DNA from 3 places in the Brevibacillus schisleri genome. Region 1 is predicted to be linked to each of the others. Evidence: predicted binding sites of a transcription regulator. Region 1 holds the regulator's gene; each other region holds the start of a gene.

The links. Region 1 encodes LexA, which represses DNA repair genes until DNA is damaged. Its sites were predicted from a motif close to CGAACATATGTTCG; they were not measured.
Region 2: ACUUHJ_RS02340 (carbohydrate kinase) is a predicted target of LexA. The motif match lies at 3,368-3,381, and genes of this name have one in related genera.
Region 3: recA (recombinase RecA) is a predicted target of LexA. The motif match lies at 4,348-4,361, and genes of this name have one in related genera.

Annotation. Positions count from the first base shown of each region.
Region 1 covers NZ_JBVNDM010000001.1:3,793,422-3,804,300, reverse strand. The annotation lists gene ACUUHJ_RS17675 (GNAT family N-acetyltransferase) at 1-376, shown strand, start outside; gene ACUUHJ_RS17670 (TetR/AcrR family transcriptional regulator) at 678-1,268, opposite strand; gene ACUUHJ_RS17665 (MFS transporter) at 1,610-2,782, shown strand; gene ACUUHJ_RS17660 (GNAT family N-acetyltransferase) at 3,000-3,473, shown strand; gene ACUUHJ_RS17655 (hypothetical protein) at 3,623-4,051, opposite strand; gene ACUUHJ_RS17650 (DUF4269 domain-containing protein) at 4,138-4,713, opposite strand; gene ACUUHJ_RS17645 (DUF456 domain-containing protein) at 4,822-5,307, shown strand; gene lexA (transcriptional repressor LexA) at 5,358-5,981, opposite strand; gene yneA (cell division suppressor protein YneA) at 6,144-6,479, shown strand; gene ACUUHJ_RS17630 (DUF896 domain-containing protein) at 6,556-6,753, shown strand; gene crcB (fluoride efflux transporter CrcB) at 6,850-7,215, shown strand; gene ACUUHJ_RS17620 (HelD family protein) at 7,254-9,503, shown strand; gene ACUUHJ_RS17615 (HesB/IscA family protein) at 9,567-9,869, opposite strand; gene ltaE (low-specificity L-threonine aldolase) at 9,993-10,879, shown strand, end outside.
Region 2 covers NZ_JBVNDM010000001.1:427,377-438,255, reverse strand. The annotation lists partial or broken gene ACUUHJ_RS02350 (IS3 family transposase) at 1-1,149, opposite strand, end outside; gene ACUUHJ_RS02345 (pseudouridine-5'-phosphate glycosidase) at 1,295-2,221, opposite strand; gene ACUUHJ_RS02340 (carbohydrate kinase) at 2,225-3,325, opposite strand; gene ACUUHJ_RS02335 (MarR family winged helix-turn-helix transcriptional regulator) at 3,518-3,964, shown strand; gene ACUUHJ_RS02330 (FMN-dependent NADH-azoreductase) at 4,106-4,732, shown strand; gene ACUUHJ_RS02325 (DoxX family protein) at 4,808-5,194, shown strand; gene ACUUHJ_RS02320 (pirin family protein) at 5,249-6,022, shown strand; gene ACUUHJ_RS02315 (cytochrome ubiquinol oxidase subunit I) at 6,186-7,520, shown strand; gene ACUUHJ_RS02310 (cytochrome d ubiquinol oxidase subunit II) at 7,517-8,548, shown strand; gene ACUUHJ_RS02305 (Lrp/AsnC family transcriptional regulator) at 8,625-9,065, opposite strand; gene ACUUHJ_RS02300 (MFS transporter) at 9,223-10,389, shown strand; gene ACUUHJ_RS02295 (acetyl-CoA hydrolase/transferase family protein) at 10,474-10,879, opposite strand, start outside.
Region 3 covers NZ_JBVNDM010000001.1:3,935,235-3,946,113, forward strand. The annotation lists gene ACUUHJ_RS18395 (TIGR00282 family metallophosphoesterase) at 1-568, opposite strand, end outside; gene rny (ribonuclease Y) at 678-2,219, opposite strand; gene ACUUHJ_RS18405 (RecX family transcriptional regulator) at 2,492-3,133, opposite strand; gene recA (recombinase RecA) at 3,203-4,261, opposite strand; gene ACUUHJ_RS18415 (DEAD/DEAH box helicase) at 4,427-6,016, opposite strand; gene ACUUHJ_RS18420 (competence/damage-inducible protein A) at 6,025-7,269, opposite strand; gene pgsA (CDP-diacylglycerol--glycerol-3-phosphate 3-phosphatidyltransferase) at 7,377-7,952, opposite strand; gene rimO (30S ribosomal protein S12 methylthiotransferase RimO) at 7,953-9,299, opposite strand; gene ACUUHJ_RS18435 (helix-turn-helix domain-containing protein) at 9,411-10,310, opposite strand; gene ACUUHJ_RS18440 (YmfK family protein) at 10,323-10,879, opposite strand, start outside.

The sequences.
Region 1 (10,879 bases):
TGCGAAAAGAATCCCTGTTTCATCGAGACTAGGCATTAAGGAAAGCGAGCATCTGTTGATGTTTTACTTTTTGCTTGTTTTTCGGGATGCGATCTATTATCTCGAAGAGGCGGATGTGATTGTCTTATTTGAACAAGAAGATGACCAACTGCATGTATTTGATGTTGTAAGTAAAAAAACAGCTGATATAGAAATGGTCATTTCTCATTTGATAACCGCTGAGACAACGATCATTCATTTTCACTTTATGCCGGATAGTGAGAATGAAAAGATCCAATCTGCATGGATGACAACGACCGATGATGTCTTATTTGTTCGCCCCTCGTTAAAAATGGAGATAGAACATTTTCGTTTTCCGCTTACTTCCCACGCATAAAAGGTTTGAAATAACACAGTAGGTGAAACAGTAAAATAGCTTCGTGCCATCGTGGGCTGCCGATGAGAAGAGCAGCTACAAAATGATCAAATGTGATTATCACAATATATGAGTTATGTGCTACCAGTTTATAAAGACTGGTAGTTTTTTAATCCCCCCAGATGGTCACATCCAGGATTGGCAAGACAAAGATGCTGTAGAAGTCTACGATCGGGAAGGATGATCAACAGATTTGACGCCTGATCCTCGTACAGCATACAAGAATGGCGGGATGATTCATTGTGATACACAACAAAAGGACCTATCCCAGAAGTTCTTTGGCTCCGTTCATGACTAAGGGCAAAGACTGTTTAACGAATGATTCCGCACTTATTAGACGCCCCTCATTGTTCCAAACGTAAGCCGCCCCATACATCCCCCAACTTAACATGACAGAAGCTGTATGTATTAAGAATTGCTGGTTCGGAGTCGATAGCATCTTGTCTTTGTCTATAAAGGAAAGAAGTATCGTTTGAATTTTTTCCTTTATTTGAATTTCGAATACAGATACAAGCGATGTATTTCTTCTTTTGCACATGGTGCTTAGACCCTCGTGAAATTCGCATACCCCGAGAAAAATACTCTGAATCGTTTCTTTATTCAATCCTTCGTGACCGCTTATTCGATTATTCATGATTGTCATAAATGATTCCATTAGTCTGGCCTCAAGAATTTCAAATTTATCTACAAAGTGCGCATAAAAAGTCGCTCTGTTAAGAGTAGCCCGCTCTGCAATATCCCTAACGGTTATCGATTCAAAGTCTTTTTCTTGAATTAATGAAGCAAAAGCGTCTTGAAGAAGTCGCCGTGTACGTATCACACGAGGATCAGCTTCATTCTTTTGAATGGTCATGATTAAGATCTCCCCAGTAAAACGACATTTTAGAAATGGTGTTGTCTATACAACGGTTTATGGTTATTGCTGATTGCGTACCAGACGGTTGCTATTATAGCATACAAATACAACAAGTGTTGTTCAAGCAACTGGTGTTGTATTGACACGAAATGCTCAATGCCGTTTTTTCAAAAGGAGGAGAGAATCATGTAGGTTTGTAACTATGATCCCGAGATCAAGATTTCGCGGGAGGAATAGACCGAAACATTACGGCAAGCTCCGCGCTGGCTCCTTTAGCTGCTGACATGCAGCCGTGGCGTTTTTTCGTAGTGATATAAAACACATCAGGAGTGTGAATGATGAAGAGCACTTGGAAAGTTTACGTTCTAGCCTTGATCAGTTTTTTAGTTGGAACATCCAATTACATCGTTTCCGGAATATTAGACAGAATTGCAGAAACATTGGGAACAAATGTTGCAGCTGCAGGTCAGCTCATTACGGTTTATTCCCTGGCCTATGCGGTCGGCACTCCTATCTTGATGGCGCTGACAGCCAAAATGGACCGGCTTAAGCTCTTACTTTATTCGCTAGGCCTCTTTATTGCCGCAAACCTGCTGACATTTATATTGTCCGACTTTGGTTTTTTCATTACCGCGAGAATCATTACGGCGTTAGGCGCCGGGGTGGTCACAGTTAACGCGCTCAGTATCGCCGCCAAAATCGCTCCGCCAGGTAAGCAGGCCAGCGCCATCGCGAACGTTACCATGGGCATTACAGCATCGCTCATCATCGGCGTCCCGCTGGGCAGAATGGTAGCCTCTGCTTTTGGCTGGAAAGCGGTATTTCTGGCCATCGCGATTGTCGGGGGCTTGGCCATGCTTGTCATTGCTACAGTTATACCACGTATGCAGGGCGACAAGCCTGTCCCTCTGATCAAACAATTTGCTTTGTTAAAAAAACCTCAAGTTTTGGTTGCTTTAGCGATTACTTTTTTCTGGTTGGGAGGATATTCGCTCGTCTATACTTACTTATCCCCTTTTCTGCTAGAGGTGACTCATTTAAATGAATCATTAATTAGCGCAGCTCTGTTCGTGTTCGGCGTTGCCAGTTTGATTGGCTCGAAAGTGGGGGGCTACAGTGCGGATAAACAAGGCATCAAATACACGCTCGTTTCTGGGATGGTGCTTCACGTTATTTCGTTGATTATGCTATCTTTAGTCGGACAGTCGCTCATTACTGTATTCGCTATTTTGATCCTCTGGTCTTTTGCCGCTTGGTCATCCGCTCCCGCGCAGCAATTTAACCTAGTTTCGCTTGTTCCTGAATCCACGGGCGTCATGCTGAGCTTGAACAGTTCCATGATGCAGCTTGCCATGGCTGTCGGCGCAGGAATTGGCGGGCTGATCGTTAACCGTGTTTCTTTAGCATCCATTACCTGGTTCGGCGTACTCGGCGTACTCATCGCCATCATTGCTGTGTTTGTATTATTTAGAATGGCATCACGGCATTCGGTGGCTCAATCAGTGGAGTAAGGTGATCTTTCAGTTCTTCACAAAAAAGCAGACCGCAAATGAACGGCCCCCCAATCGTTGGACGCAACAATACGGTGAGGTTGTTAAGGTAACGAAAAGTACATATCCATGTGAATAAATGAACGTAAACTATCGGGGGAACGATGCTACAATAAAAAAACGAGACGCGGCTGCCGGCATGATTCGGTAGCCACGTTATACTCTAGGGGGAGTTTCAATGCTACTTCGAAGATTTCATGAGACGGATATTGACCAGATCATCACTTTATTTTATGAGACCGTACATACCATAAATAAGCAAGATTACACGCAAGAACAAGTAAATGCTTGGGCTTCCCTAGCGGATTTGAAGCAGAGGAAAGAGGTCTGGTTGAAAGCTCTAACTAGTAATATTTCCTATGTTGCTGAAATGAATGGTTATATCGTGGGCTTTTCTGACATGAGTTTACAAGGTTACCTGGATAGACTATTTGTTCATAAAGAGCACCAGGGGAAAGGAATTGCTTCTGCATTGGTAGACACACTTGAATCTGAAGCCAAAAAATTAGGTCTAATCGAAATAGAAACCGATTCGAGTATTACCGCTAGACCCTTTTTTGAAAGAAAAGGGTACATCGTAGTAAAATCGCAAATCGTTGAACGCAATGGCACTAAGCTAATGAATTTTAGAATGAAGAAAAGTTTACGCTAACGAGAGACAAAATCTGAATACAAAAAAACAAAAAGTCGGTAATCCTGAGAACAGGAAGCTGGTTACGTTGGGCAGTTGAGTGCCCTCATTACTCTTTAAATGAAACCATAGTAACATTCCGATCTTTTTCGTTCACGGTTAAAACAACCTCACTTGCAAAGCGTGAGAGAATTACTACGCTCAGATTCTCCTCGTAGATAAAAATCGCTTACCAGAGGATCAATCTTACTTGTATTTATGACCGATTCGATAAAAGAACTTTTTATATTCGGCTTTAAGTCCTCCAGCCTAATTTCCTCCATCTTTCCATTCATGTATATTCCCCGTACTTTCGTAAACAGGCTTGTGAAATTGACGGAAGCATACTCTCCTATTTCGGGATCGTTGTGGGCCGGAATCCGATAAGCAGTATGTTCATGAACAACAAAAGGGGCGATGGCCCATTGCAGGACGATATCATGGATAAAATCTGGAGGCTCCTGAAGCCCACTTGACTCGAATCTCTTAAATGAGAAGTCGACGTTTGTTTCTACCCGATTCTCTCCAGTGGGGAATGGTATCTCCATCAGCCAATCCATCTAGTATGTCCTCCTTAATGATCGGTTGCAACGCCAGTCGCTGTTTACCCTTATGATTCCAGCAAGTTGATAGATTTGCTAGCAGATTAATCCTTTCGTAGGAGCTGAACTCTTTGGCGTAATTCCTGTTCGGTCAACGACTCCAATTGCAACAAGGCCTCATACGGATCATCACCCGGAATATGAAAGTATCGAGCAAATGCAGGTTCTGTTTTGAGGCCGTCTTGCTTCAGAGCCCTGATATGTATACACGCATCCAAGCCCCCTATATGTAACAATCGTGCTTCGATGTCCATATGACGATAGGCGTTTTGCTTTTCCACAGCAACCGGTTGTGCAAACAATTCAAACCAAAAGCCAGCTGTGAAAAATGAAATAACGCATGTGGGAATCCCTTTTAGATCGAGTTTTGTCAATTCAAATCTGGACAAGCAGCCAAATGCTTTACGGACAACCAGCTCAAACTGATCCAGATCATGGCTCTCGCAAATAATATCCAGATCGCTTTGCTCAACATCAATGTCCAATGGGATGGTTCCGGCAAGCACTGGACGGTAATCGGCTAGTACTTCCATGATATGCGTCTGTTGAATCGCTTCCCACGCCGCTTTTTGGCGCATCGTTCCTCTGCTCAAGTAAGAGAGATCATGCCAATTTTTCATGAAACTACCCCCATGTCCACTTTCTTTTAAAATAGTGTAGACAAAAGTGAATAAGTGCGCAACGAAATTGGTAATCACTCGTATACCTAAATGAAGGGAGTGTAGTGGATGGAAATACTTTTGTGGGTTGTGGTTGTGTTATTGTTCCTGTTAAGCATCGCAGGAATTTTCTTACCCGTTTTACCTGATACGATCTTGTTGTGGGCGGGCTTTTTGCTCTATCACTTTTTCATTGCAGATCCGGGAGCGGGATTGCCGGCATCCTTTTGGTGGGGAATGGCCGTTCTAAGCATTCTGCTTTACGGTGCTGACTTGCTGACGAACATGTACTTCGTGAAAAAGTATGGGGGGTCAAAGTGGTCGTCCGTTGCTGCAGCGGTCGGAATTATCCTCGGAATTTTCGTTTTCCCACCGTTTGGTATGCTGATCTTGCCGTTCGTATTCGTCGTTCTCGTAGAGTTGATGGTGCAGAAGCAATCGATGGAGCGAGCGGTGAAAGCGGGGGTAGGCTCACTGATTGGATTTTTGGGCAGTGCGGTTGTAAAAGTCATCTTGCAAGTTACGATGATCATCTGGTTTTTTATCGCCAGATAACATATAGAAAACAAAAGGGACAGCCGAGGCTGTCCTTTTTTACGTGGAAACTAGTGAATGAGGCGATAGACGCCAATGACTTTACCGAGAATGGTGACATGCTCCAGAATGATCGGTTCCATCGTGGCATTTTCCGGTTGGAGACGGAAGTGGTTCTTTTCTTTGAAAAATCTTTTGACGGTCGCTTCATCTTCTTCTGTCATGGCTACGACAATGTCACCATTGTTCGCTACGTGCTGTTGGCGAACAATGACGTAGTCTCCGTCGAGAATTCCGGCATCAATCATACTATTCCCGGAGACACGCAGCATGTAGACCTTGTCGGAAGTCACGATATTGTCTGGAAGCGGGAAGTATTCTTCCACATCCTCAATGGCTGTAATGGGCTGTCCAGCGGTTACTTTTCCGATTACTGGCACACGGACGACAGAGTCTTCGAAATTGTCTTGAAAACGATCTTCATCTGAAAGCAATTCGATGGCGCGAGGTTTGGTAGGATCTCGACGAATGAGGCCTTTTTTCTCTAAGCGTGCCAAATGACCATGTACCGTTGAGCTGGAAGCGAGTCCGACAGCCTCTCCAATTTCACGTACAGAAGGCGGATAGCCTTTATCACGAACTTCCTTTCGTATAAACTCGATGATGGCTTGTTGTCTACTCGATAATTTTGACATAGAAAGACACCCCTGATTTCTCGAACATATTTTCCTATATTATACCATGGGAGCTTGCGTTCGACAAACATAAGTTCGTTTCGTTGTTGACATGAACATATGTTCTCATTTATTATGAGTTTACAAGAGAACAGAACGTATGTTTGTAAGGAGGCCATTATCATGAATTCATCGACAGTACGTAATCGTTTCGAGAAAAAAGAAGAACGTCGTGTTCGTTTTGGTATCACGAGAGGTCAAGCACTCTTGTTTCTTATTACATTTACTCTCTTTTTTTACTTGTTGACCGAACTAGTGTTTGCTGCTTCGCCAATGGACGAGCCACAAGGCATAGAAGTAACCGTACAATCCGGAGATAGTCTATGGTCGTTAGCCGTTCGCTACTCAGATCAGCATACGGATGTTCGTGACTATCTCATAGAAATCAAGGAAGCGAACGGTTTGGATAGCAACTGGATTTACCCGGGGCAGACTCTGATCATGCCTGATATGCCGTAAGTGTTCGGCTGTCTTGCGGGATCATTCGAATGTGGTATAATGAAGCGGCACTACTACAGAGTGGGAGGAACCAGCAGTGGTATCTGACGCAGAAATTAAACGCATTAACGAATTGGTCAAAAAGTCTCGCGAAGAAGGTTTAACTGAAGAGGAAAAGCTCGAGCAAAAAGCATTGCGCCAAAAGTACATTGACGCCGTTAAGCTTTCACTGAGAGCAAATTTGGATTCCATCCGTTATGTGGAAGACCTTGAAGAAAATAAGCCAAAACAGTAAGATAACAATTACTGATACGACAGACATCCTCGCTTGACGCTAGGGTGTCTTTTTCTGTGACAGACATAACGCTTTGATAGCCAGGGAGGGAAAGTGATGGCGTGGATAGCTGTGGCGGTTGGCGGAGCAGTTGGCTCTCTTGTGCGCTACCTATTGTCTTTACTCGCAAATCAGCCGGAATGGCCGTGGGGAACCTGGATCGCCAATGTCTGTGGATCCTTGATCATTGGCATCTTGTTCGTGCTGGGGAAAGAACGAGGCATTTTATCTCCAACACTCTATCTCTTATTTGCAACGGGTGTCATGGGAGGATTTACGACATTCTCTAGCTTCTCCTTGGAAGTGGTCACTTTTTGGGGAGAAGGACATCTGTTGCGGGGCACATTATATGCTCTTCTCAGTTTGGGAGTCGGTCTACTTTCATGTGCGGTTGGAATATGGCTGGCCAGGCAATGGTCCTAATACGTTCAAAGACACGATACATGTGAGGGGGAATGAAGGTGAGTACACAGCATCGTGATTATGAGTTGGAACAAAAAAAGCTGGATGAAACCATTTCAGCTATTGATGAAGAAATGGAGCAGCTTCGCAATGATATTCGCGAGGCAACCGATGATTATGTGAAACAGGTCGTTAACTCTAAAAAGGCAAAGGATTTGCGCTACCTGGAAGATCAGGGGCGAGAGAAGCCTTATTTCGGCAGAGTGGACTTTTTGAAAGATGAAATCTACGAGCTGGATCAGGTTTACATAGGAAAACGGGGAATTGTACGCAGCGATACATTTGATTCTGTCGTCGTGGATTGGCGTGCGCCTATCGCCAGTCTTTATTATTCTGGTGAGAGCAAAGACGCGTTTTATCGGATGGGACGCGAGATCGTGCGTGGTGAAGTTCGATTAAAGCGTAATTTTGCGATTGAAGACGGAAAGATCGTCGGCATCTATGATGGAGCGGTAAAAGAAACAATTAACCGCGAAATGGGGCATCCTGACGAGTTTTTGCAGGAGGGCTTCATTGATGAATTTTTGGCAGCCAATTTAAATCAGGCGAACGATAGCAGGCTAAAAGACATCGTCGCTACCATACAATCCGAGCAAAATGATATTATTCGGGCGGAAAAAGAACGGCCCATTGTTGTGCAAGGAGTAGCGGGGAGCGGAAAAACGACCATTGCGTTGCACCGACTCTCCTATTTGATTTATAACTTCCAGGATTCCATGATGTCCAAAAAATTCATGGTGTTTGCGCCAAACCGGATGTTTCTTACCTATATATCCGAGGTTTTGCCGGAGTTGGGAGTCGATGACGTACAACAGTCTACCTTTGTAGATTGGGCAGCGCGTCTTGTGAAGCCTCTGCTGCCAAAAGGATGGAGAATCGTAAGTCCCGATAAGCCTCTTCAATTGTTCTTCGAAGAAGGGCAGGATGAGCGCCAGCAAGATATGACGAGAAACAGGCTTCGCTTCAAAGGATCGCTCGCTTGTCGGGAGGCGCTGGAGCAATACATTCGGCATATCGTCGAAACGAAAATCCCTTTTAAGAAACTCAGCTTTTTATATAACAAAACAAAGCAAGTCTTTTCCATTCCGGGGGATTTTATTCGCCAATGCTTCCTGGAGCAATTCGCCAATATGCCGTATCATCGACGAGTAGAAGCGCTTCGTAAGCATTTAAAACAAGAAATGAACAAGCAATTATTTGCCCATCTACGAGAACGAAAAGTCGATTTGGACAAAGAAGGCTTGTACAAATTCGAGAAAATGCTGGAGCAAATCCTGGATACGTACCTGACTTCGTTTCCAAGACTGGAAATCTTCGCAGCTTATCGCGAGCTGATTGCTGACGAGGAATTGCTGCGCAAACTCGCACCTGCTGACATTTCAGACGAAGTTGTTCGTGATGTGACCCAGTCAAGTGCTGCGCTGTTTGCAGAGGAGCGATTGGAGCCCGAAGATATCGCGCCATTGCTATACTTGCAGCATATTGTGGAAGGAATGAATAAGGCGGAGCATTTTGATCATACGGTCGTGGATGAAGCACAAGACTTGAGTGCGTTAGAAATAGCTGTCATTGCATTGGCAACCAAGCGAAACTCGCTCACGATCGTGGGAGATATTGCGCAAGGCATTCATAGCTACCGGGGAATTCATGCCTGGGAAGAGTTGACCAAGGGGATATTTGCGCAGCTGTTTCCTTCCTATTATACGTTGTCGCAAAGCTATCGTTCGACGATTGAGATTATGCGCTGTGCTAACGAAGTGTTGCGGCAAATTGAATTGCCCGAGACGGTATTGGCAAAACCGGTTTTGCGTCATGGTGAAAAACCAATCATGGTCAAGGCACGTTTACGAGCGCAACTGTGGGAGGACATCTCTTCGCGTGTGGTAGCCTACCAGTCGGAAGGCTTCAAAACGATTGCGATCGTAGCGAAAACGATCCAAGCGAGTAAAAAAGCACATAAAGGCCTGCAAGACAAGATAGCTGATCTGACTCTGTTAGGCAGCAAGGATAACCAATTTCCGGGTGGCGTAACCGTCATGCCTGCTTTTTTAACAAAAGGCTTGCAGTTCGATGTGGTCATTTTGCTGGATGTGGACGCTTATCAAAATAATGAATGGGACGCAAAGCTGTTGTATGTCGCGATGACACGTCCAGTCCATCGGCTTGTTATGACGCAGGTTGATGACGTTTCTTCACCGTTGCTAATAGATTTACCAACAGCGCTCTACACCATGGCTACTGACGAATAAGAATCTACTCATCAAAGAAAACCCTCTGCATGTATAAAAGCAGAGGGTTTATCTGTATCATGCTTAGTGGTCACCTGTGTTACCTTTAGAAGGGTTCGTAATCACAAAACCTTCTTGTGGCAAGAAGAGGTAATCAATGACGACGCCATTCAGCAAAGGCTCATCTTTTTTCACGATCACATCGATCTCTTTGTCGGTAGAGATCACAACATCTTCTTCTGTTGGCTTGTCCAGAGCGAGTCCGTAATGTGCATGATCACCGTGAGCGTGCGTAATATAAACGCGCAGTTTCAATTCTTTGTCTTCTTCTTGCTCGATGATTGGAGCCAATTGCTTGGCAGCGTTACGAGTGATTTTTAGTTTCACAGGTCAAATCCCCTAACTGTATGTAAGTTACCCCTCCATCTTAGCAAGAGGGAAATCAGGATGCAATGTTGAAAGTGTTACGATATGACTAGAGAATGACAACAGGGTGGGGGAGAATGATTTATGAAAATCGATTTGCGCAGTGATACCGTTACGAAGCCAACCGAGGAGATGCTTCGAGCAATGGCGGAAGCGGAGGTTGGGGATGATGTTTACCGGGAGGACCCAACTGTCAATCGTTTGGAAGCGATCGCGGCTGAAATACTCGGAAAGGAAGCTGCGCTGTTCGTAACAAGTGGCACGCAAGGTAATCAGGTCGCTGTTTTGACGCATTGTGTCAACGGAGACGAAGTCATTGCGGAAGCGGATTCGCACATTTTTTACTATGAAGGCGGCGCAATGTCGGCATTGGCTGGCGTGCAAACACGGACGCTGGTTGGTGAACGCGGTGCTCTGCGTGCAGAAGAGGTAGAGAGGGCGATTCGGGGCAACAATATCCATTTTCCTCGGACGAAATTGATCTGTCTCGAAAACACACATAATCGCGCGGGCGGGGCGGTAATCTCTGGCGCGCAAATGAAGAGCGTCTATGATATCGCGCAGAAACACGGTATTCCCGTTCATTTGGACGGTGCGCGTCTCTTCAATGCGGCTGCGGCCCAAGGTGTTGCAGTCAGTGAGCTAAGCGCTTTTGCCGATACCGTTCAGATTTGCTTGTCCAAAGGACTGAGTGCTCCAGTTGGTTCCATTTTGGCTGGTGATCGTGCGTTTATCGAAGAAGCGAGATGGTGGAGAAAAAAATTAGGCGGTGGATTGCGTCAGGCAGGGTATTTGGCAGCGCCGGGCATCATTGCTCTGACACAAATGACCGATCGATTGGCAGAAGACCATGAACGGGCACAGCAATTGGCAAAAGGCTTGCGTCAACTATCGCTTCAGGTGGAGCAAGTCGAGACGAATATCGTGCTGGTGAAGACGGGCTCGATTGGACAAACAGCTGTCGCTTTCTT
Region 2 (10,879 bases), 3.4 Mb from region 1:
GTTTCACAAGGTTTAATATATGCCTCATCTTTGAAATGACCAAAAAACGATTCTTGAGGAGCATTATCCCAACAGTTTCCTCGTCTGGACATAGATTGGCGTAATCCATATTTTTTTACTAGTTGCTGAAAGATGGGACTTGTATAATGAGCACCCTGATCAGAATGGATAAATGCACCTTCTGCTACCTTTATCTTTCTGTTCCTTTTTAATTTTAAAAGGGTATCAGTAGCTAGATCTAACGTAAGGCGATTTGAAACGTTATAAGCTAAAATCTCATTTGTTGAACCATCCTTAATCGTTGATAGATAAGCCTTCTTTGAGTTGCCATAAAATAAATACGTGATGTCTGTCAGAAGTACTTTGCCTGGTATATTTTGTTTGAATTGTCGGTTTAATAAGTTTGGTAAAACCTTGTGTTCTTTGGTCGCTTTTATTATTCGTCTATACGGATTTGCCTTCCTGATAGGGCACAAGATGCCATATTTCTTCATGATTCTACGAATGCGTTTTACGTTATAGACCATGTCAAATTGACCCGCTAATGTCATTTTGATTTGGCGAGCCCCTTTATAACGTCCTTTAAAACCAAACGCTTTTAATACCATCTCCTTAGCGATTTCATCTTTTTTCTCTTTTTGCTTTCTTTGTTCCTGAGATTTCTGAGAGAAATAATTATAGTAGCCAGAACGTGAGGTCCCAGCAACCTCACATAAATAGCGAACCATATTTTTTAATCTGTATTTTTCAATAATGATGCGAATCAGGAGAAACTTTTGACTAGCCGATAAGGTTATTTGTCCATCCTCCTTTCTGCGAATCGGATCTTTTTTCTTCTAGCGTAAGTTCTTTCTCAGTAGATTTCCCTGAGTTCCCCCTTCTGGAGTCACTTAACCCACATACTCCGTTTTTTCGGTAAGCAGCACGCCATCTCTTACCTGCTGATTTAACTCGCTTCATCCCAATCATATCTATATCGAATCCAAATTCTTCGAATATTTCCCTTGGTAGTTTACCCTTTTCATTTTCTGCTACAAAAAAACGTCTAAATTCGTCAGTATAGGTGATCCCTTTTGAACTGACAGATTTAACATAAGGGTTATTTGAGAGTATCTTAATTTCATTCTCTGTAAATATCTTTTTAACCATTTATGCGGTTTCCCCAATCGCCATTTTTAAAAAATTATACAAGAAAGTACCCTATAGGGTGACTTTTTTAGTGTCTACTCTATAGGGTACATTTTACGATTCTAGCGGCTCGTTTTTCTTTCTCTATTTTGTTGTCCAATCTCTCTTATTTACCTTGATTCGCTTCTTTCTGATAAGCTACCGCGATTTTCGCAGCTACTTCAGCATTGTGTTTCACCAGCGCGATATTTGTTGCCAAGCTCTTGCCTTCTGTCAGCTTTTTCACTTTATCGAGCATGAATGGCGTTACCTGTTTCCCTGCAATGTTGTTTTCTTTTGCTTCTGCGAGTGCTTTTTGGATCACAGCCTCGATTTCCTCGTGGTTGAGTGCATCTGATTCTGGTACTGGATTCGCGATAATCATACCGCCTTTGAGCCCCAGATCCCATTTGGTGTTCATCATCTTACCGACTTCTTCTGGTGTATCGATACGCATGTCTACACCAAATCCGCTTTTGCGAGCGAAGAAGGACGGGAATTCATCCGTGCGGTAGCCCACAACAGGTACACCTTGCGTTTCCAAATATTCGAGTGTGCGACCGATATCGAGGATCGATTTCGCACCTGCGCATACTACAGCTACATCTGTTTGCGCCAACTCAGTCAGGTCAGCAGATACATCCCAAGTGATTTCGCCTTCACGGTGTACCCCGCCGATACCGCCAGTTGCAAACATGTGGATACCAGCCATCTCAGCTGCGATCATGGTAGCGGCTACTGTAGTCGCACCGATTTTACCGCTAGCTAAAATGTAAGCAAAGTCGCGACGGCTTACTTTTGCTACATTTTTGTTCGTCGCAAACTCTTCCAGCTCGCTGTCAGTCAAACCGATTTTGATTTTGCCGTCCATGATCCCGATTGTAGCTGGTACAGCACCGTTGTCGCGAATGATTTGCTCTACTTCTTTTGCCATTTCAATGTTTTGCGGATATGGCATACCGTGCGAAATAATCGTCGTCTCTAGCGCAACTACCGGCAGGTTGTTCTCCAGTGCGTGGCGTACTTCCTCAGTAAAGGTCAAATATTGTTTCATCTCTTATCGCTCCTTTTCGAATTGTTCTACGGCCAGTTCCAATTGTTCTGCTTTTAATAGAGGAGATACGGACTGCTCTGTTTGCAATGTCAGAGCGGATGCTGCCAATCCAAGGCGACACGCCCTCTGGAAAGACTCTCCGCTTACAATGCCATACAAGAGTCCCGACGCGAACGCATCTCCCGCACCTGTAACATCTACTACTTCTGTTGGGTATGGAAGCATATGCTCCTCAACTTCCTCGGATTGATAGTAAATGCCTTCTTCGCCCAAGGTCACGATGACGTGCTTGACGCCTCGTTCCCTGATCTTGCGGCAAGCCTCGGCGCATTCTTCGATCGTCGTGATCTTCATGCCAGCCATCAGCTCGGCTTCCTCGCGATTCGGCAAAATCGCTTCTACTCCGTCCAATTGCTGTGGGAGCTTCTTTGCTTTAATAGAAGAGACCGGGTCAACGAAGAGCAGGATGTTTTCCTCCCGGCAACGTTCGATGATGTAGGCCAAGCAGTCCGCCGGAATGTTTGTATCGATGAAAACCACGTGGGCTGCTGCAATGTGCGACCATTTTTCTGCGAACATCTCCGGTGTGAGAGCATCGTAAATATCCATGTTCGCCAAGGAAACAACCATCTCGCCGTCAATATCGAGAAGCGCCGTATACGTTCCCGTACGCTGTGTAGGCAGTCTCCACACTTGGCTGATGTGCACCCCGTGCTTTTTCGTCTCCTGCAAGAGCCACTCGCCTTCTTTGTCCTCGCCAACGCTGGTGATGAGGGACGTATTGCAGCCAAGACGACCGAGGTTCTCCGCGATATTCCGTGCCACCCCTCCACACGATTCCATAATCGTTACGGGATTGGATGAGTGTAGACGCACCTGTTGCTTGCCGCGTGCTTTGCGGTCCAGGTTGGCCCCACCGATACAAGCAATCATTCCTTCATCACGAAGTACATAAGCCCGTCCTTTAATTTCCCCGCGTTTGGTCAACTGTGCGATGTAGCCAGCTACCGCTGAACGTGAGATGCCAATCAGATCAGCCAGCTCCTGTTGCGTGATAAAAGGATTTTGCCGGATATGATGAAGGATCTGCATGTCTTTTTCCACGGTCATCCTCCTTTCTTCTGTTACGCTTTCACAGCTTGTTTACAAACAAAAGTTTATCACGAAGACAACTGTTTGTACAAGCGTGTTTTTCATTTTATTTTTTCTAAATTTGACAAATAGGAATGCGATCATGTAGGATTATCTTAAATTAGAGATATCGAAATTTAGATGTAGATGTAAAGGAGGGTCCATATGTCTGACAAACCACTGCGAAATGATCCCCTCGATCTTTTTGTCGTTTTATCAAGGTCATACAACTGGGTTACCGCTCACTCCAATCGTCACATTCGCGAGCATGGACTTAATCCAACTGAATTCGGCGTACTAGAGGTATTATTTCATAAAGGTCCTCAACCATTGCAGCAAATTGGCGAAAAAATATTGATCTCCAGCGGAAACATCACATACGTTGTGGACAAACTCGAAAAGAAGCAACTGCTCATTCGCAAGCCCTGTTCAGCAGACCGACGCGTCATTTTTGCAGAACTCACTGAAAAAGGGCATCAATTTTTGTCTGAAATCTTCCCGCCTCATCAACTCGCAATTGAGAAAGCGATGGAAGGTCTCACACCAGAAGAACAGCGTCAAGCAATCGAACTGCTTAAAAAATTGGGACGTACTGCTCAAGCTACTTATTAGAAGAGCAGTCCCCGTCCCCGCTCTCCAACACTATCTTTCAAAAAAAGTGTTGACAAAAGATCTGATACGTAATAATCTTAAAATCAAGATTTACACATTAAAAGTTAGTGACTTACTAAACGGAAGGGGAATGAAATTTCCATGAGTAAAGTACTTTTTATTAAAGCAAATGATCGCCCAGTTGAGCAGGCTACAAGTGTAAAGCTGTACGAAGCTTTCACGAAAGCATACAGAGAAACACATCCAAACGATGAAATCGTTGAGCTGGATCTGTTTGCTGAAAACCTCCCTTATTACGGTAACGACATGCTGACTGCTATGTGGAAAGCAGGAAACAGCATCGAGCTGTCTGCTGATGAGCAAAAACGTGCTGACTTGGTTAACAAATACCTGAACCAATTTACAGCAGCAGACAAAGTCGTATTCGCTTTCCCAATGTGGAACTTCACTGTTCCTGCTGTTCTGCACTCGTACATGGATTACCTCTCCCAAGCAGGTAAAACATTCAAGTACACAGCTGAAGGTCCAGTTGGTCTGATGGGCGACAAAAAAGTAGCTCTGTTGAGCGCACGCGGTGGCGTTTATTCCGAAGGGCCTATGGCTCAGATGGAAATGGCAAACAAATACGTTCGCACGATCCTCGGCTTCTGGGGCGTTAGCAATGTAACCGAAGTAATCGTAGAAGGTCACAACCAATTCCAAGACAAAGCAGCTGAGCTCGTTGCAGCTGGTGTAGAAAAAGCAGTAAAACTGGCGGAATCCTTCTAAGGCCCGCCAGCCTTTTTGGACAAATATCTCAAAATAAAGATATACTAATTAAAAGTAATTAAGGAGAGATGAAAAGTGTTGGATACTGGATTGTTGTTAATTCGTTTGGTCATTGGTTTGACGTTTGCAGGTCATGGTACGCAGAAGTTGTTTGGTTGGTTTGGGGGTTATGGTTTGAAAGGAACAGGCGGCTGGCTGGAGTCCATCGGAGTGAAACCTGGCGTAGCGATGGCCTTTGTCGCTGGATTGTCTGAACTCGTTGGTGGTCTGATGTTTGCGGCAGGCGTAGGTATCTGGCCAAGTGCTATTTTGCTTGCTTTCACAATGCTGGTTGCCATTCTGAAGGTACACGGGCAAAATGGATATTGGGTGACACAAAACGGATTCGAATACAACCTGACAATAATCGCAGTTGTTATTGGTGTAGCGTTGATCGGTCCAGGTGCATACATCTTGTTTTAATGGTAACTCCTCACAACCCGTAAGCCAGCAATCATACTAAGGGAGGAACATCAGATGGAAATCCGCGTCTATACAAAGAACGAGCAAGCAAAAGGACATTTTGGCGACGGTGAAATCGTAGAGAACAAACCCATTGGCTTCCCTCATGAAGGCTCCGTTGTCAAACGGGTAGGACCACTTTTTTACTGGGCATGGGCAAAATCACTGAAGACATTTGAAATTCCGCTGCACCCTCACTCCGGCTTTGAAATTTTGTCGTATGTCCTCACAGGGACAGTCGGACATCGGGACACGCTCGGAAATCTTCAAGAGGTGTCGACAGGCGGCGCGCAGATTATGCAAACCGGTTCAGGCGCGTACCATGCAGAAGAGCTTGGCAAGGATACGGAAATGTTTCAAATCTGGTTTGAACCGCATCTGGCACAAACGACGAAGCAACCACCGACTTACCATCAGTATGATCATGAGGAGTTTCCATCTGAAGATGTTGATGGAGTGCAAGTGAAGCACATCATCGGATCGCCTGCACCCATTCAGTTGGTTACGGATTCCTTGATGAGCGACATCACGATTCCCGCTGGAAAGTCGTATGCAAAAGAACTCCCGGCTGGTTATGCTCACGCAGTCGTCATAGTGGAAGGAAACGGAAGCGTTGCAGAGAAAGCTACTGCCAGCGAGAACCACACTTCGTATACCAAAGGTGACTTTGTCGTTCTCTCCTCCGAGGGAAGCAACACAGCCATCTACACAGCATCAACCGATGCTCCGCTCCGCCTGGTGTTGATTCAGGTACCAACTGAGGTTGATTATCCACTTTATCGTAAATAATCTACTCTTCCAAACGCCCTTATCCTATCATCAAGCCCGGCCGTCACATTTTTGTGACGGTCTTTTTCGTATAAACTCCGCCTCCTCATGGGACATTAACGAGGACATCGTTAACAATTTTTGGTGCTGATCAGAAAGGAAGTTGAACGTGGAAGATATCGTGATGACCAGAGCCATTTTCGGGACGACTATGGCCTTTCACATTATTTTTGCGACCATGGGCGTTGGTCTCCCGCTCATGATCTTGCTGGTGGAGCTCCTCTTTTGGCGGACGCGTGACCGCGATTACGAGATTATGGCCAAACGCTGGACAAAAGCCCAGGCGATCTTGCTAGGTGTCGCGATCCCGTCTGGAACGATTGCTGGGGTCCAGCTTTCCCTGCTATGGCCTGGGTTCATGGCGATTGTCGGCAAGGTGATCTCGCTGCCTTTTCAGATCGAAATATTCGCTTTCTTCGTGGAAGCCTTATTTATGTCCATCTACGTCTACGCGGCTCACCGCCTATCCCGCAACATGCGTTTGCTGAGCTTGTTCATGGTTTTGCTTGGTGCGACGGCCTCCGCGATCCTGATTACGAATGTCCACGCCTTTGAAGGCACGCCAACTGGCTTTCGGATGGTCGATGGGCAGATCGTCGACGTGGACCCCTGGAAAGCTTTTTTTAATCCCAGCTTTTTCGTGACGGCAGGTCATGTAACGGTCTCTGCTTATATGACAGGGGCATTCATCGTCGCTGGAGTAGCAGCATGGAAAATGCTTCGCGCCGAAAAAGGGAGTCGGGTTTATTTGTATCACCAAAAAGCACTATTGGCCGGTTTAATCGTGGGAGGCACCTTTTCCCTTTTAACTGCCTTGAACGGTCACGAATCGGCGCAGCTTTTGCATGAATACCAGCCGGAAAAGCTGGCCGCTGCGGAAGGACTGTTTGAAACACAAGCATATGCCCCACTCGCGATTGGCGGCTTTACCGATCCCGAGACGAAAAAAGTCAAATACGCTATCGAGATTCCATGGGCGCTCAGCTTCCTTGCAGCCAACCGCTTTGACGAGGTCGTGGTCGGTCTGGACGACTTTCCAAAGGAGCTGTGGCCTCCACTCTACATCCATACGCTATTTAACGGGATGGTTATCATCGGCAGCTTGTTGATCTTCGTTGGTTTCATCGGCTTCGCTTGGAAGAAGCTCCTAAAGCGCTCTCAGTATCCCCGTTGGGTTCTCTGGGTCTTTGTCGTAAGTGGCCCGCTCGCCTTGCTAGGCATCGAATTCGGCTGGATTTTTGCCTGCACAGGACGCCAGCCATGGGTGGTGTATCGTGTGATGAAAACAGTAGACGCCGCTACCCAAGCAGCAGGCATCTCTACTCTGTTTTGGATTTTCCTCTCGGTGTACGTATTTTTCGCGATCGTCACCCTACTCGTATTCCGTAGCTATTTTGGCCGCCATCCCTTGGAGCTCGATCCGCCAGAACAGCCGAAAGTGGACGGAGGAACAGCATGACCGACACGATTATTGCCATTACGCTGCTCTGGATTTTCGTCGTCATCTATTCCGTCGCGGCCTCCTTCGACTTCGGTGCTGGTTTTTGGTCGATGATCTATTTGAATCGGGAAAAAACCAAAGCCACTCAAATCGCCAATCGCTATCTCTCGCCCTCCTGGGAGGTCGTGAATGTCTTTATCGTGTTAATTGTAGTCGCACTCGTTACCTTTTTCCCTGGCGCGACCTACACATTGGCAAGCCTGCTGCTTGTTCCCGGATGTCTCGTGGTGTTATTGATGTTGATTCGCAGTACATTCATGGTGTTTTCTCATCTGATTCACAGGTATGATAAGATGCTCAGCATCGTCTCAGGCGTTACCGGGATATTGGTGCCAGCTCTTTTAATCAGCGTGCTCCCTGTGACACAGGGCGGGTTGTCTCGAACGATCAATGGTGTGGAGTCTCTCGATTGGGGACTCTTTTTGACTAGCCCGCACGTCTATTCTTTTATTGGTCTTGCCGTCAGCAGCACACTCTACCTCTCGTCGCTGCTTCTCGCGGACTACTCCTTCGTCGCAGGTGAAAAGCAAGCCTTCTCTGTCTATCGCCGGGATGCGGTGTTTCTGGGGCCGATTACGTTGCTTGCGGCATTGGTTACCGTGATGACGATGCAAATGGAGGCAAAATGGCTATATGAGCGCATTCTCGACTATTTGCCGTGGCTTATTGCATCGGCGGTCTGCTTTTTCATTAGCTATATCGCTCTCTTGGTACCACAAGATCGTCGATATTTCGGCATCCACCTTCCGCGGATTGCGGTCATTGTCGCCACGACGCAATATCTGCTCGCCAGCTATGCGTATGGTGCAGCACGCCTGCCCTACATCGTCTATCCCAATGTGACGATTGAGTCCAGCTTTACACACCCGGATACGTTCCACGCTCTGTTCATTTGTTATTTAGTTGGCTTTGCGATTCTCGTACCCGGTTTTATTTATTTCTGGCGTCTGTTTATGAGGGACGAACAGTATGTACGGCAAAAATAGCAATTTCGCAAAACGCAAAAGGAAAAAGGCTTCGCCCTGATACGGCGGAGCCTCTTTTTTTCGGTCAAAAGCACGATCAGAAGATTTTCTCTTCCTCCAGCATCATTTTTTGCTCAAACGGCGCCGTTAGCACGATCAATGTATAGGAGAAGCCGAAATCCCCAGTGCGTTCCGAGAAGGCAACCAATTCCTCCGTTGACCTTGTTACCACTTTCAGCATGTAATTATACTCCCCACTGATCCGGTACATGTCCGTCACTTCCGGCGATTGCTTGCAGAAATCGATGAACGCCGCACATTGCTTGGTGCGGAACATGACAAAAGCAGTCGTGTGCTTACCCAGCTTTTCCTGAGAGATCGACGCGTGGTAGCCCGTAATGATTCCCTGCTCCTCCAAACGACGGACCCTCTCCTTCACGGCAGGCTGCGTCATCCCGATGATTCTCCCCAGCTCCGCAAACGGTATCCGCGAATTTTCGTGCAACAAGCTTATGATTTTGTAATCAATTTGGTCCACGCAGATCACCCTTTCAAATCCATAAGTGTTTCCTACCAAATAACTTGCATATAGAAATCCGCCCATCGAAAACACCTTGGTTCATGTATGTAAATTATAGAAATCGTTTTGTAAAATGTCACTACATCAATTTTGTTAGCCAGAGGAGTGAACCACCTTGCCCAAAAAATTTTTAATCCTATTGCTGGCCTTGGGAGAATTCATGATTGGCACAGCTGAGTCAATCGTGACCGGAATCATCAGCATGATCGCAGATGACACCCATGTCTCCCTCTCCCTTGCTGGTCAGTTAGTGACCACCTTTTCTCTGGCCTTTGCCTTTGGGGCTCCGGTCTTGATTGCGCTCACCGCGGCAGTAGAACGCAAAAAACTCATCCTTTGGACACTGTTTTCTTTCATAGTGGCAAACCTCCTCGCATCCATGAGCCCGAGCTTCTCCCTATTGATGGTATCCCGCATTCTGCTGGGGCTTTGCGGAGGTATCTACACCGTAGTAGCTCTCGCGCAAGCTGCTAACATGGCCTCCCCAGAGAAAAAAGGCAGATCCATCGCGATCATCCTCATGGGCTTCAGCCTCTCGCTCGTGCTTGGGGTTCCACTTGGTACCCTGCTGGGAGACGTCTGGGGATGGCGTCCTGTTTTCGCACTCATTGCCGTCCTGACACTCGTTCCCTTCTTCGCCATCTTGGCCTATTTGCCGAAGCAACAGGGGGAAGAAACCGTCCCGCTACCCAAACAGTTGGCCGCACTCCGGAACAAACGGGTGATTCATGCGCTATGTATCTCTTTGTTCTTTGTCACAGGGTATTCCACCGTCTATACCTACATTACTCCGCTTCTACAGGGCACTTCCGCCATGACGACTGCTTGGGTAAGCACCACGCTTTTCCTGGCAGGCCTCGCTAGTGTGGCTGGCTCGCGGATCGGAGGCGTCTCCACCGACAAATGGGGGATTCGCCCCACGCTGTATGTCAGCTTGCTTCTCCATGCGGCTATCCTGCTGATCCTGCCGCTGTCTTCGCAACTGTTCACGTGGGCAATCATCACGGTTATGTTCTGGGTCGCTGCCGTGCAAACCACCGTTCCAGCCCAGCAGTATTATTTGATCACGCTGTCCCCTCACTCTTCGCAGGTGGCCCTCAGCATGAACACCTCGGTTTTTCAGCTTGGGCTGGCGCTGGGTGCAGGACTTGGTGGAGTGATCGTAGACCATGTAGGTATTGTTCACATCAGCTTGCTCGGCGGTCTGCTCGTCCTCGTCGGCTTTGGCTTTGCATGGGTTTCGTTTGCTCAGGAAAAAAGGCAGGAAAGCTTGCAAGCGTAAAACGTAAACTTTGCACTGGAGACGAGAAAAACCCGCCAAGGCTTTAACGCCTGAGCGGGTTTGCTTTTTTCATCATTCCATCGACTAAACCAACGCTGGCTTTTTGGCAAGCATCGTGCCTTCCTGCGCATAACGTACGTGCCAGGAGAATGCCTTTTCCAGTACATGCGGAGTGTGTCCGCCACGTGTGAGTGCTTCCTCGTAGTACGCCATCAATTGATCGCGGTACATCGGATGCGCACAGTTCTCAATAATTTTGATGGCTCTCTGACGAGGAGCCAAGCCTCTCAGGTCAGCCAGGCCTTGCTCAGTGACGATGATATCTACATCGTGCTCGGTATGATCCACATGGGAGGCAAACGGAACGATGCTCGAGATGTTTCCACCTTTGGCAATCGATTTGGTTACGAAAATACCCAGACGTGCATTACGAGCAAAATCACCAGAACCGCCGATACCGTTCATCATTCTCGTACCCGATACATTGGTC
Region 3 (10,879 bases), 140 kb from region 1:
TTCCTTGAGGCAAAATACGTTCATCAGCGGTTTGCACATGGGTATGTGTCCCCACGACCGCCGTTACCTTTCCATCGAGGTACCATGACATTGCTTGCTTCTCCGATGTGGCTTCGGCATGAAAGTCTACAAAAATGAGCTTCGTGCGCTTCCGAGCTTGCTCTACTAGCTTGTCAGCCATTTGGAACGGGCAGTCCAGCGGTGGCAAGAACGTACGCCCCATCAAATTAATGACGGCTAGTTCCCCTTCAGGTTGTTTGATATATGTAATCCCTTTTCCAGGTGCCCCTTCTGGGAAGTTCGCGGGTCTAATCATCCGCGGCTCATCATCAATAAAATCGAAAATCTCTCTTTGATCCCACGTATGATTCCCGAGCGTAATTGCGTGAACCCCCCACTCAAAAAGCTCCTTGGTAATTTTCTCTGTGATCCCGCGACCATGCGCAGCGTTCTCCCCATTCGCTACGATAAAGGTAGGGTTGTATTTTCGTTTCAGTAACGGCAGATACGTTTTCACGATCTCTCTGCCAGGCGAGCCCATAATATCTCCAATGAATAACAACTTCATTACCAAATCACCTCATTGCTAGTATACACAATTCCTCTGCTCATTAGAAAACTTGACTTCGTCACGCATTTGGTGTGCGACAAAAAAAGTAAAGTGGCACGCAGCCACTTTACTTTGCATACTCAACTGCCCGTGTTTCACGGATAACCGTTACTTTAATATGACCTGGGTAGTCAAGTTCATTTTCAATTCGTTTCGTGATATCCCGTGCCAGACGGGTAGCTTCCGCATCGTCAATCTTATCAGGTTGAACCATCACGCGAATTTCGCGTCCTGCTTGAATCGCATAAGACTTTTCTACGCCATCGAACGACTCAGAGATTTCTTCCAGTTTCTCCAAACGTCTGATATATGTTTCCAATGTCTCACGGCGTGCACCTGGGCGTGCGGCAGACAGAGCGTCAGCGGCTCCCACGAGCATAGCAATGACGGAAGTTGGTTCGGTATCACCGTGATGAGACGCAATACTGTTCACTACAACGTGATGCTCATTGTACTTCTTAGCCAGTTCTACACCGATTTCAACGTGTGAACCTTCTACTTCATGGTCAATCGCTTTTCCGATATCATGCAGCAAACCTGCACGTTTGGCCAGCTTCACATCTTCTTTCAATTCCGCCGCCATTAAACCGGCCAGATGTGCCACTTCCATAGAGTGCTTCAGTACGTTTTGACCGTAGCTTGTACGATAACGCAAGCGTCCGAGAATCTTGATCAGATCTGGGTGCAAGCCGTGAACGCCTGTTTCGAACGTTGCTTGCTCACCGTATTCACGGATTCGCTCGTCTACTTCGCGACGCGCTTTTTCCACCATTTCCTCGATGCGAGCTGGGTGAATGCGACCGTCTGCGACCAGTTTATCCAACGCTGTCTTGGCGATCTCCCGACGAATCGGGTCGAAGCCAGACAGGATGACTGCTTCTGGAGTATCGTCAATAATCAGATCAATACCAGTCAACGTTTCCAGGGCACGAATGTTACGTCCTTCGCGTCCGATAATACGTCCCTTCATCTCATCATTTGGCAGTGTAACCACAGAAACGGTTGTTTCTGCTACGTGGTCCGCTGCACAACGTTGAATGGAGGTTGTAATGATCTCACGAGCACGCTTGTCCGCTTCTTCTTTGGCCTGAGTCTCAATCTCCTTGATCATCACAGCCATTTCGTGACGGACGGTATTCTCCACATCAGTGAGAATAATCGTCTTCGCCTCATCCTGCGTCAAGCCGGAGATTCGTTCTAGCTCTGATACTTGTTCTTTATATAAGTGCTCTACCTTGCTTTGCAGTTCTGCGATGGCACGGTCACGCTCAGACAATTCTTCTTCTTTGCGCTCCAACTGTTCCATCTTACGGTCCAACGATTCTTCTTTTTGTAGAATTCGTCGTTCCTGACGCTGGATCTCATTGCGTCTCTCACGCAATTCGGTTTCCGCTTCGGATCGAAGCTTGAACACTTCATCCTTTGCCTCCAGCACCTTCTCCTTCTTAACGGCTTCGGCGTCCCGTTTGGCTTCCTCCACGATCTGTCGTGCAGCTTCTTCTGCACTGGAGATCTTCGCTTCCGCAATCGATTTACGAGTGAAGTAGCCAGCACCCAAGCCGATCAGCAGGGCAACGAGCACAATGACAACAGTAATTATAGGATCCATAGGCTTTTCGTTTCACCTCCTTATTGTAAGACATCTCCCCGCTTTCCAAGCATTTGTTTTTCATGGAGTGCTCTCACATTTGAACATTCGGCTATAAAACAAGACCGATTTTACTCGGTCCGCTGAATCCGTACTACTTTCGCACGGTTTTTCAGTTGTTTCATAGGCATCGAGTGAGCAAATCACAAAAAGTTATGATACACCAAGTAAATACAAACCTATTTTATTATTTGTGAACAAGAATTGTCAAGATCATGCAAATAGAGTTGACCCTAACTATCGCTTCTACGACGCAATTCTTCACGCATTTGTTGAATGATCGCATGGGAGAATCCCTTGCGCATCAGCATGGACAGCAGCTTGCGTTCTTCATCGGGGCTCGGTGCACCTTCTATGCGTCGCACCTTCTTCTCTATCAATGCGCGAGCAGCATCTAGTTCAGCCTGCCTAGACACGCCACGTACTGCGTCCTCTACAATCCCTCTGTCTACTCCACGCTGGGTAAGCTCCATACGCAGCATATACGGGCTTCTCGGCTTCAAACGCAATCGCTCGTCTACCCATTGCTTCGCAAATGCTTCATCATCGATGTAGCCATGATCCTTGCAGCGCTGACATATCTCTTCGGCAATCTGCGTAGAAAATCCCTTCTCTACCAAATATGAATGCAGCTGACTGCTTGTCCGTGGGCGTATGCCGAGGTATCGCAAAGCTCCTAAATACGCTTTATGCTTTTCTTCTGCTATTAGCACTTCTCGGCAAAAAGCTTCGTCTAATTCTGTTCCCTTAAATAGGTTGTACTTTACCAGTATGTCTTCATGTACGGTAATGGCATACTCGCCTTCTACATCGATATGGTAGCGTTGCTTTTGTTTGATATCTCGATGAACGGCAGTGATCAGGCCGCTCTTCATGATGAGTCACTCCTTCGCAAAGCTAAAATAACAGCCTGTCTCATCGACAGGCTGCTCTTCCACTCTTCATTACTCCAGATCAAATGTAGGCTCTTCATCTTGCTCTGGGTCATTTTCTGGCTCAATTTCTGGAACAGAGCCAGGGTTCAGACTGAAGTATTCGCGCACTTTTGTTTCAATCTGAGAGGCAATATGCGGATTTTCCTTCAGGAAGACCTTCGAATTTTCTCTACCTTGGCCGAGACGCTCTTCGTTGAAGGAATACCAAGCACCACTCTTTTGCACGACATCAATCTCAGAACCGATGTCGAGGATGCTACCTTCTCTGGAAATACCTTCACCGTACATGATGTCCACTTCAGCAACCTTAAATGGTGGAGCCACTTTATTTTTGACAACTTTGATCTTCGTCTTGCTACCCAAAATGTCGTTTCCGACTTTGATAGATTCCGCTTTACGAACATCCAAACGAACACTCGCGTAGAACTTCAAAGCGCGTCCACCTGGCGTTGTTTCCGGGTTACCGAACATAACTCCCACTTTTTCGCGAAGCTGATTGATGAAGATCGCAATCGTTTTGGACTTATTGATGGCACCAGACAGCTTGCGGAGTGCTTGGGACATCAAGCGTGCTTGCAAACCTACGTGGGAATCTCCCATCTCGCCCTCGATCTCTGCTTTTGGCACGAGAGCCGCAACGGAGTCAACTACGATAATGTCTACTGCACCAGAACGTACCAGTGCTTCCGCGATCTCCAAAGCTTGCTCACCCGTATCTGGTTGGGACAACAGCAATTCGTCGATGTTTACACCCAGCTTTGCAGCGTAAACCGGATCCAAAGCATGCTCAGCATCGATAAACGCAGCCTGTCCGCCTTGTCTTTGCACTTCTGCGATTGCATGAAGTGCTACGGTTGTTTTACCAGAAGACTCTGGTCCGTAAATCTCAATAATCCGTCCACGTGGGAATCCGCCCACACCAAGTGCGATATCAAGAGCAAGCGCTCCGCTCGATACAGTAGAAATCTGAACGTTGGATACTTCCCCCAACTTCATAATGGAACCTTTACCGAATTGCTTTTCTATTTGACGCAATGCACTCTCCAAAGCTGCGCGACGATCTGACAAATGGTACACACCCTTTCAATTTTTCGCATCTGTTTTGCTTGTCTTCATCATACCTCGAGACAGAAGTGTTTGCCAAGTATTTTTTACGAACAAATATTCGCATTGTAAAAAGCAGCCATTTCCTGGTTATACCCAGTGAAATGGCTGCTTTGGAATACTCGCAAATTAGGAACGCTTCGCTCCGCGAGGCTTTGCAGGCTCCAGATTGATTCGTTTTCCGTTGATGCGCGTTTGACGCAGTGACTCATATACGAATGCCGCTACCTCTTCTGGAACCTCAACAAACGTGAAGCTCTCGAAAATGTCGATACGACCTACTGATTTTCCTGGGATACCCACAGATTCAGAGATCTCTCGTACCAGATCCTGTGGCTTCATGTTCGCATTGCGGCCTACGTTCAGGAAGAAGCGGACCATGCCTTTTGCTGCACCCGTCTCACCAAAGTTGTACGCTTCTACTTCCTGCCCTTGTCCTGCTTCGGTGTGGAATGCCAGGTGCAATGCAGCAGCTGCTACTTTTTCAGCCGGGTATTGACCTACGAGAGCATCCGCTACTTTTTGATACATATCCGCGATAGCATCGCTTTCCAAAAGGCTAGTCAACTGTTCACGCAACTGCTCTTGTTTACGCTCAGCCACTTCCTCCAGGGAAGGAACATTGCGAGAGAGCACTTGTGCTTTTGTCTGCTTTTGGATAAACATCATTTGTCTTACTTCACGAGGCGTAACCAACGTCATCGCAATTCCTTTGCGACCTGCGCGACCAGTACGACCAATACGGTGTACGTAGCTCTCAGAGTCTTGTGGAATATCGTAGTTGATTACGTGAGAGACGTTTCCTACGTCGATACCACGTGCTGCTACATCTGTCGCGATCAGGAATTCAATCGAGCCCTCACGGAACGCATTCATGACCTTGTCACGTTGTGCCTGTGACAAGTCGCCATGCAAGCCGTCCGCAAGGTATCCGCGGGATTGCAGCACTTCGGACAACTCATCTACACCACGCTTGGTACGGCAGAAAATGATTCCCAACTCTACATCCTCACTGTCCAGAATACGGCAGAGGCTCTCTACTTTGTTACGGTCAAACACTTTGTAGTATACCTGTTCGATCAATGGTGCCGTTACTTCTTCACGGCTCACCGCGATCGTTTGCGGCTGTTTCATGTAACGGGTAGCCAAGCGCTTGATTTCTGGCGGCATCGTCGCAGAGAACAGCAAGGTTTGACGCTCTTCCGGCATATGTGTGATGATCGTTTCGATATCTTCGATGAAGCCCATGTCCAGCATTTCATCCGCTTCATCCAAAACGAGTGTATGTACGTGATCCAGCTTCAATGTTTTGCGACGCAAGTGGTCCATGACACGGCCAGGAGTACCTACAACGATTTGTACACCTTGGCGCAGTGCACGAATTTGATGTCCGATCGATTGTCCGCCATAGATTGGCAGCGTACGAACCTTGTTGTATTTGGAGATACGCAAGAGCTCTCCTGCTACCTGAATAGCCAACTCACGAGTCGGAGTCAACACGATCGCTTGTACACGATTGGCAGGCGTAATCTTTTCTACAAGTGGAATCCCGAAGGCAGCAGTCTTACCAGTACCTGTCTGTGCTTGACCAATCAGGTCTCCGCCATCCAGAACTTTTGGAATGCAAGCTGCCTGAATCGGCGATGGCTCCTCGAAGCCCATATCGTGAATCGCTTGCAGAATAGATTTATGTAAAGGAAAATCGGAAAAAATCGTCATGAAAAAAATCACCTTTCTTTTTGCATTTGCAACGCATAAAACAACGCGTATTTAGCGGCACGCCCAACGATTGCATGCCTTCTTCCGGCAAGGCGCAGCTCTTTTACAACTGTGGGCATTCCTTCTGCCGCGATCCCTACGTAAACAAGGCCAACAGGCTTGCCCTCGGAAGGATCGGGTCCAGCCACTCCCGTAACAGAAATCCCGTAAGTAGCTCCCAGCTTTTCTCGTACATGTTCAGCCAGCAATTGAGCTGTTTTCTCACTGACTGCCCCATCTGTTTGCAAAATGGAATCAGGTACTTCGAGCAGCTGATTTTTCACTTCATTGGTGTAGCAGACTACCCCGCCACGAAACACTTGTGAGCTTCCTGGCACAGCGGTAATCAACGAGGCAATCGCTCCACCTGTACAGCTTTCTGCACAAGCAATTGTCTCATTTCTCTTTTTCAACTCAGAAACTAGCACATCATGCAGTGACGAGTTCTCGCCCAACCCGTACATGTACTGACCAACACGGCTGAGAATTTCTTTTTCTACAGGTAAAATCAAGGTTTCTCCTTCTTCGACTGTCGCAGCTCTTGCCGTAATTCGCAGCGTTACTTCGAATTCTTTGGCGTATGGAGCGATCGTTGGATTGTCCTGCTTTTCGATCAGATCAAGCAGTTTTTCCTCCAAAGCGGATTCGCCTATTCCGTAGAACCGGAGTACATGAGAATGAAACACTTGTTTATCGGGGAGCAAATCGGTCAAGTACGGCATCACGTAATTCTCCACCATTGGATACATCTCACTAGGTGGTCCAGGCAATAGCACGAACGTACTACTGTCATGACGGATCGCCATCCCCGGCGCCATCCCGAAATCGTTGGAGAATACATGGCTGCCAGAAAGCACCAGCGCCTGCTTACGATTGTTCTCCGTCATGACAATCCCACGTTGCGAAAAGAATTTTTCAATTCTCTCCATGGCCTCTGAATTCGTTTCCAATCCAATGCCTACATGCCCCGCCACGGTTTCTTTCGTCAAATCATCTTGAGTCGGCCCTAGCCCACCCGTGAAAATGACGAGATCAGATCGTCCTGATGCCAATCGAATCACTTGTAGCAATCGCTCCGTGTTGTCTCCCACAACCGTATGAAAGTAAACTCCCACGCCAATTTCCGCCAGCTTCTGAGAAAGAAACTGTGCGTTGGTGTTAGCGATCTGGCCTAACAAAAGTTCGGTACCTACCGCGATAATCTCCGCTCTCATCTTCCTCATCCATTCTCTTTGAGAGTAGAAAAGCCTCTAAACTAACAGTTTATCACTTGCAAACGCTCAAGAGAAGAGTCTTGTGAAAAAAGAGACCAATACCCGCATTACGAGTATTGGATCACGTTACGATTTTTCGCAAAGTAGTCGTACCCGGAGTAAATCGTGATGATCACCATCGCCCAAGTAGCTACTTCGTCGAACGGAATGCCGAAGAAACCAAATGGGAAGTTTCGAATCATGACAGCCGTAATCGCTACGATCTGCACCCATGTTTTCAGTTTACCCAATGCACTCGCAGCAATTACCTGTCCTTCTGCCGCAGCAACTAGTCGTAGACCCGTTACCGCAAACTCTCGGCTGATAATAACAATCGCAATCCACGCTTCCAAACGCTGCATCTCTACCAGTGAAATGAGTGCGGCAGAAACCAACAGCTTATCAGCAAGCGGATCCAGAAACTTCCCCAAGTTCGTCACGATTTTTTTCTTCCGTGCAATATAACCGTCGAGTCCGTCCGTACTGGCTGCTAGGATAAAAACCAAAGCCGCAATCAGCTCATTATACGTCATCGTCAGGCTACCAATCGAAAATGTCCCGATGTTGTAACGCACCAGCAGAAAAAACATAACTACCGGCACCAGAAAAATCCTGGCGAGGGTGATGCGGTTGGCGAGATTCACCTAGACTACCTCCCCGGCTAAATCGTATTCATAGGAGTGTGTTATTTTTACTTTTACAATGGTGCCCAGTTCGCCTTTAAAACCAGTGACGAATACTTCACCATCGATTTCCGGAGCGTCATACTGTGTTCGACCTACATAAATATCGTTACGTCCTTCGTAACGTTCAATCAAAACATCCAAAACTTGACCAACAAAGCGTCCATTGCGATCTCCGGCTACTTCACGCTGAATTTCCATCAGCATGTTCGCACGTTTTTCCTTAACCTCTTCGTCTACGTGGTCAGGCAGACGGGAAGCTGGAGTGTCATCCTCGTTGGAGTAAGTAAACACACCCAGTCGATCAAAGCGGATATCCTTGACAAACTCGCTCAGACGCTCGAAGTCTTCCTCTGTTTCCCCAGGGAACCCTACGATCAAAGAGGTACGCAGTGCAACATCTGGGACCTGTGCGCGAATTTTTGCTACCAGCGCACGAATATCCGTCTGTCTTCCTGGGCGACGCATTCTTTTCAGAATATGGTCTTCTGAATGCTGCAAAGGCATGTCTACGTATTTGCATACTTTTGGATTGGTAGCAAAGGTGTGGATCAGTTCATCCGTGAAATATCCAGGGTATGCATAGTGAAGACGAATCCACTCGATGCCCTCGACTTCTGCCAGACGGTTTAAAAGTTCAGGAAGCATCAATTTTCCATCGTAAATATCTGTTCCGTAGTTCGTAGAATCTTGTGCGATCAGACTTACTTCTACGACCCCTTGTGCCGCCAAATGACGAGCTTCTTCCACGATGGATTCGATTGTACGACTGCGGAATCCTCCACGCATCAAAGGAATCGAGCAAAACGTACAGGCGTTGTCGCAGCCCTCGGCAATTTTAATATATGCGGTGTACGTGCCTTGCTTTACTTTTCGCTTCACTACATCTTCGTACGTAAAAATGGGGTTTCCTACAAAGATTGGTCGCTTGCCCTCTAGAGATTCTTCGATAATACCTGTAATCGACATAAAATCGCCTGTTCCGACAATGCCATCCACCTCAGGAATCTCATTCAAGATATCCTCTTTGTAACGTTGTGTGAGACAGCCTGCCACCACAAGCGATTTCAGTTTGCCGGATTCCTTCAATTCACCCATTTCCAGAATCTTATTTACGGATTCTTCCTTGGCTGCATCGATGAAACCGCAGGTATTGACGATAACCACAGTTGCTTCTTCTGGGTTATCAACCAGTTCATAACCTTTTTCATCTATCAGATGGGCCATCATGTCCGAATCAACGAGATTTTTTTCACAGCCCAGCGTAACAATCGCTACTTTTTCACGCGTGCCTACCTTCTCTGTCATCTTTTTTCCTCCAATTGGTCACACCAACCCATATTACACCTAACCAGTATAATATAAGCCTAAAGGAAGTGTCAAAAAAGAGAAAAGAACAAAAGGCAAGCATATGCTTGCCTACTGGGTGACCGCCTCTTTTACTTTCATCGTAATATTGGACGGCATTGACTTCATTTTAGACGTGTCTACCAAGACTCCGTTCACCTTTAATTCCAATACAGTCGGTTTGCCCAAACGAATATAAGCGGATTTCCCAAGCTCAATCGTTTTTTCCTGATCTTTCTTGAGCGTGCCCTGCTCAACATACTTTTTTCCTTTTCCTTCCGATATACCAAACCAGCTTGTTTCTTCTTTCACCTTCAGATAAACCGTGATTTTTTCTCCACCCTGCAAGGAATAGTTATACATGGATCCTTGCTGCGATTCAAACGTGATGGTTGCCTGAGGAGTTTCCGTAACGGTCTCAGGTGGGTTTGTTCCTGTTTGAGGGTTCGGTGTGGTAATAGAAGGAGGCTTCGGTTGTTGAGCAATCGGGGATGTTGCCGCTCCACCACCATTGCCAGGCGTGACAATTTCCGCTCCAGGGTTAACAGTTCCCCCTGGCACTGGTTGAGTAAACTGACCTCCGTTGTTGTTGACGACAGCGAAATAAATAACCCCGATAATCAAGGCAATAAACAATACGAGCAAGGTTTTGGTCACCCATCGCCCCGCTTGTAATGGATTGTTCGCTGAAGCAACTCGTCTGCGACGCAGTCTCTCTACTTGCTCTGTAGGTGGCTGGGCCGGCAAATCGGACTGAAAGTGATTCAGGATGTGGTTCGGGTCTAGACCGACAGCTTCCGCATAACTCTTTATAAATGCACGCGCGTAAAAGTGGCCAGGAAGTACGTGAAAATGACCCCTTTCAATTGCTTCCAAATATCGCCGCTGTATCTTGGTGATACGTTGGATGTCGTCGAGCGTGATTCCTTTTTCTTCGCGGGCCCTTTGCAGGACTTGACCTAGCTCAGACACAGCTGCCCCTCCTTAATTCATTTCGAAATTATCAAAGCCGCGATTGTTGATAAGCTCATAGGTAATCTCTTCATCCGGATGATGACGGAGCTCAATTATGTAATGGAAATCATCAAGTTGATACTCTGATTCCCTTACGAATATATCCGGATGCTCAATGATTTTTGCGGCAGGAAAGTTCATAATCTCCCGAAGCAAGGTGAAGTGCTTTTCTGTCGATCGCAGCGTTGAGACAATTCCATCTATCAAATATACATGATCAGTAGACATTTCATCAATGGCTAAGGAACTACGCACCGTCTGGCGCAACAAAGTGGAGGAAATAAATGTCCAACGTTTATTGGCGGATACGCTGGCAGCAATCATTGATTCAGTCTTCCCTACGCGAGGCATTCCACGAATCCCGATGAGCTGATGACCTTCCTTCTTCAGGATCTCTGCCATGAAATCGACCAGCAAGCCCAGCTCTTCACGAACAAAGCGAAACGTTTTTTTGTCCTCGCTATCCCGTTCAATATAGCGACCGTGGCGAACAGCCAAACGATCCAGCATTGTCGGGGGACGTAACC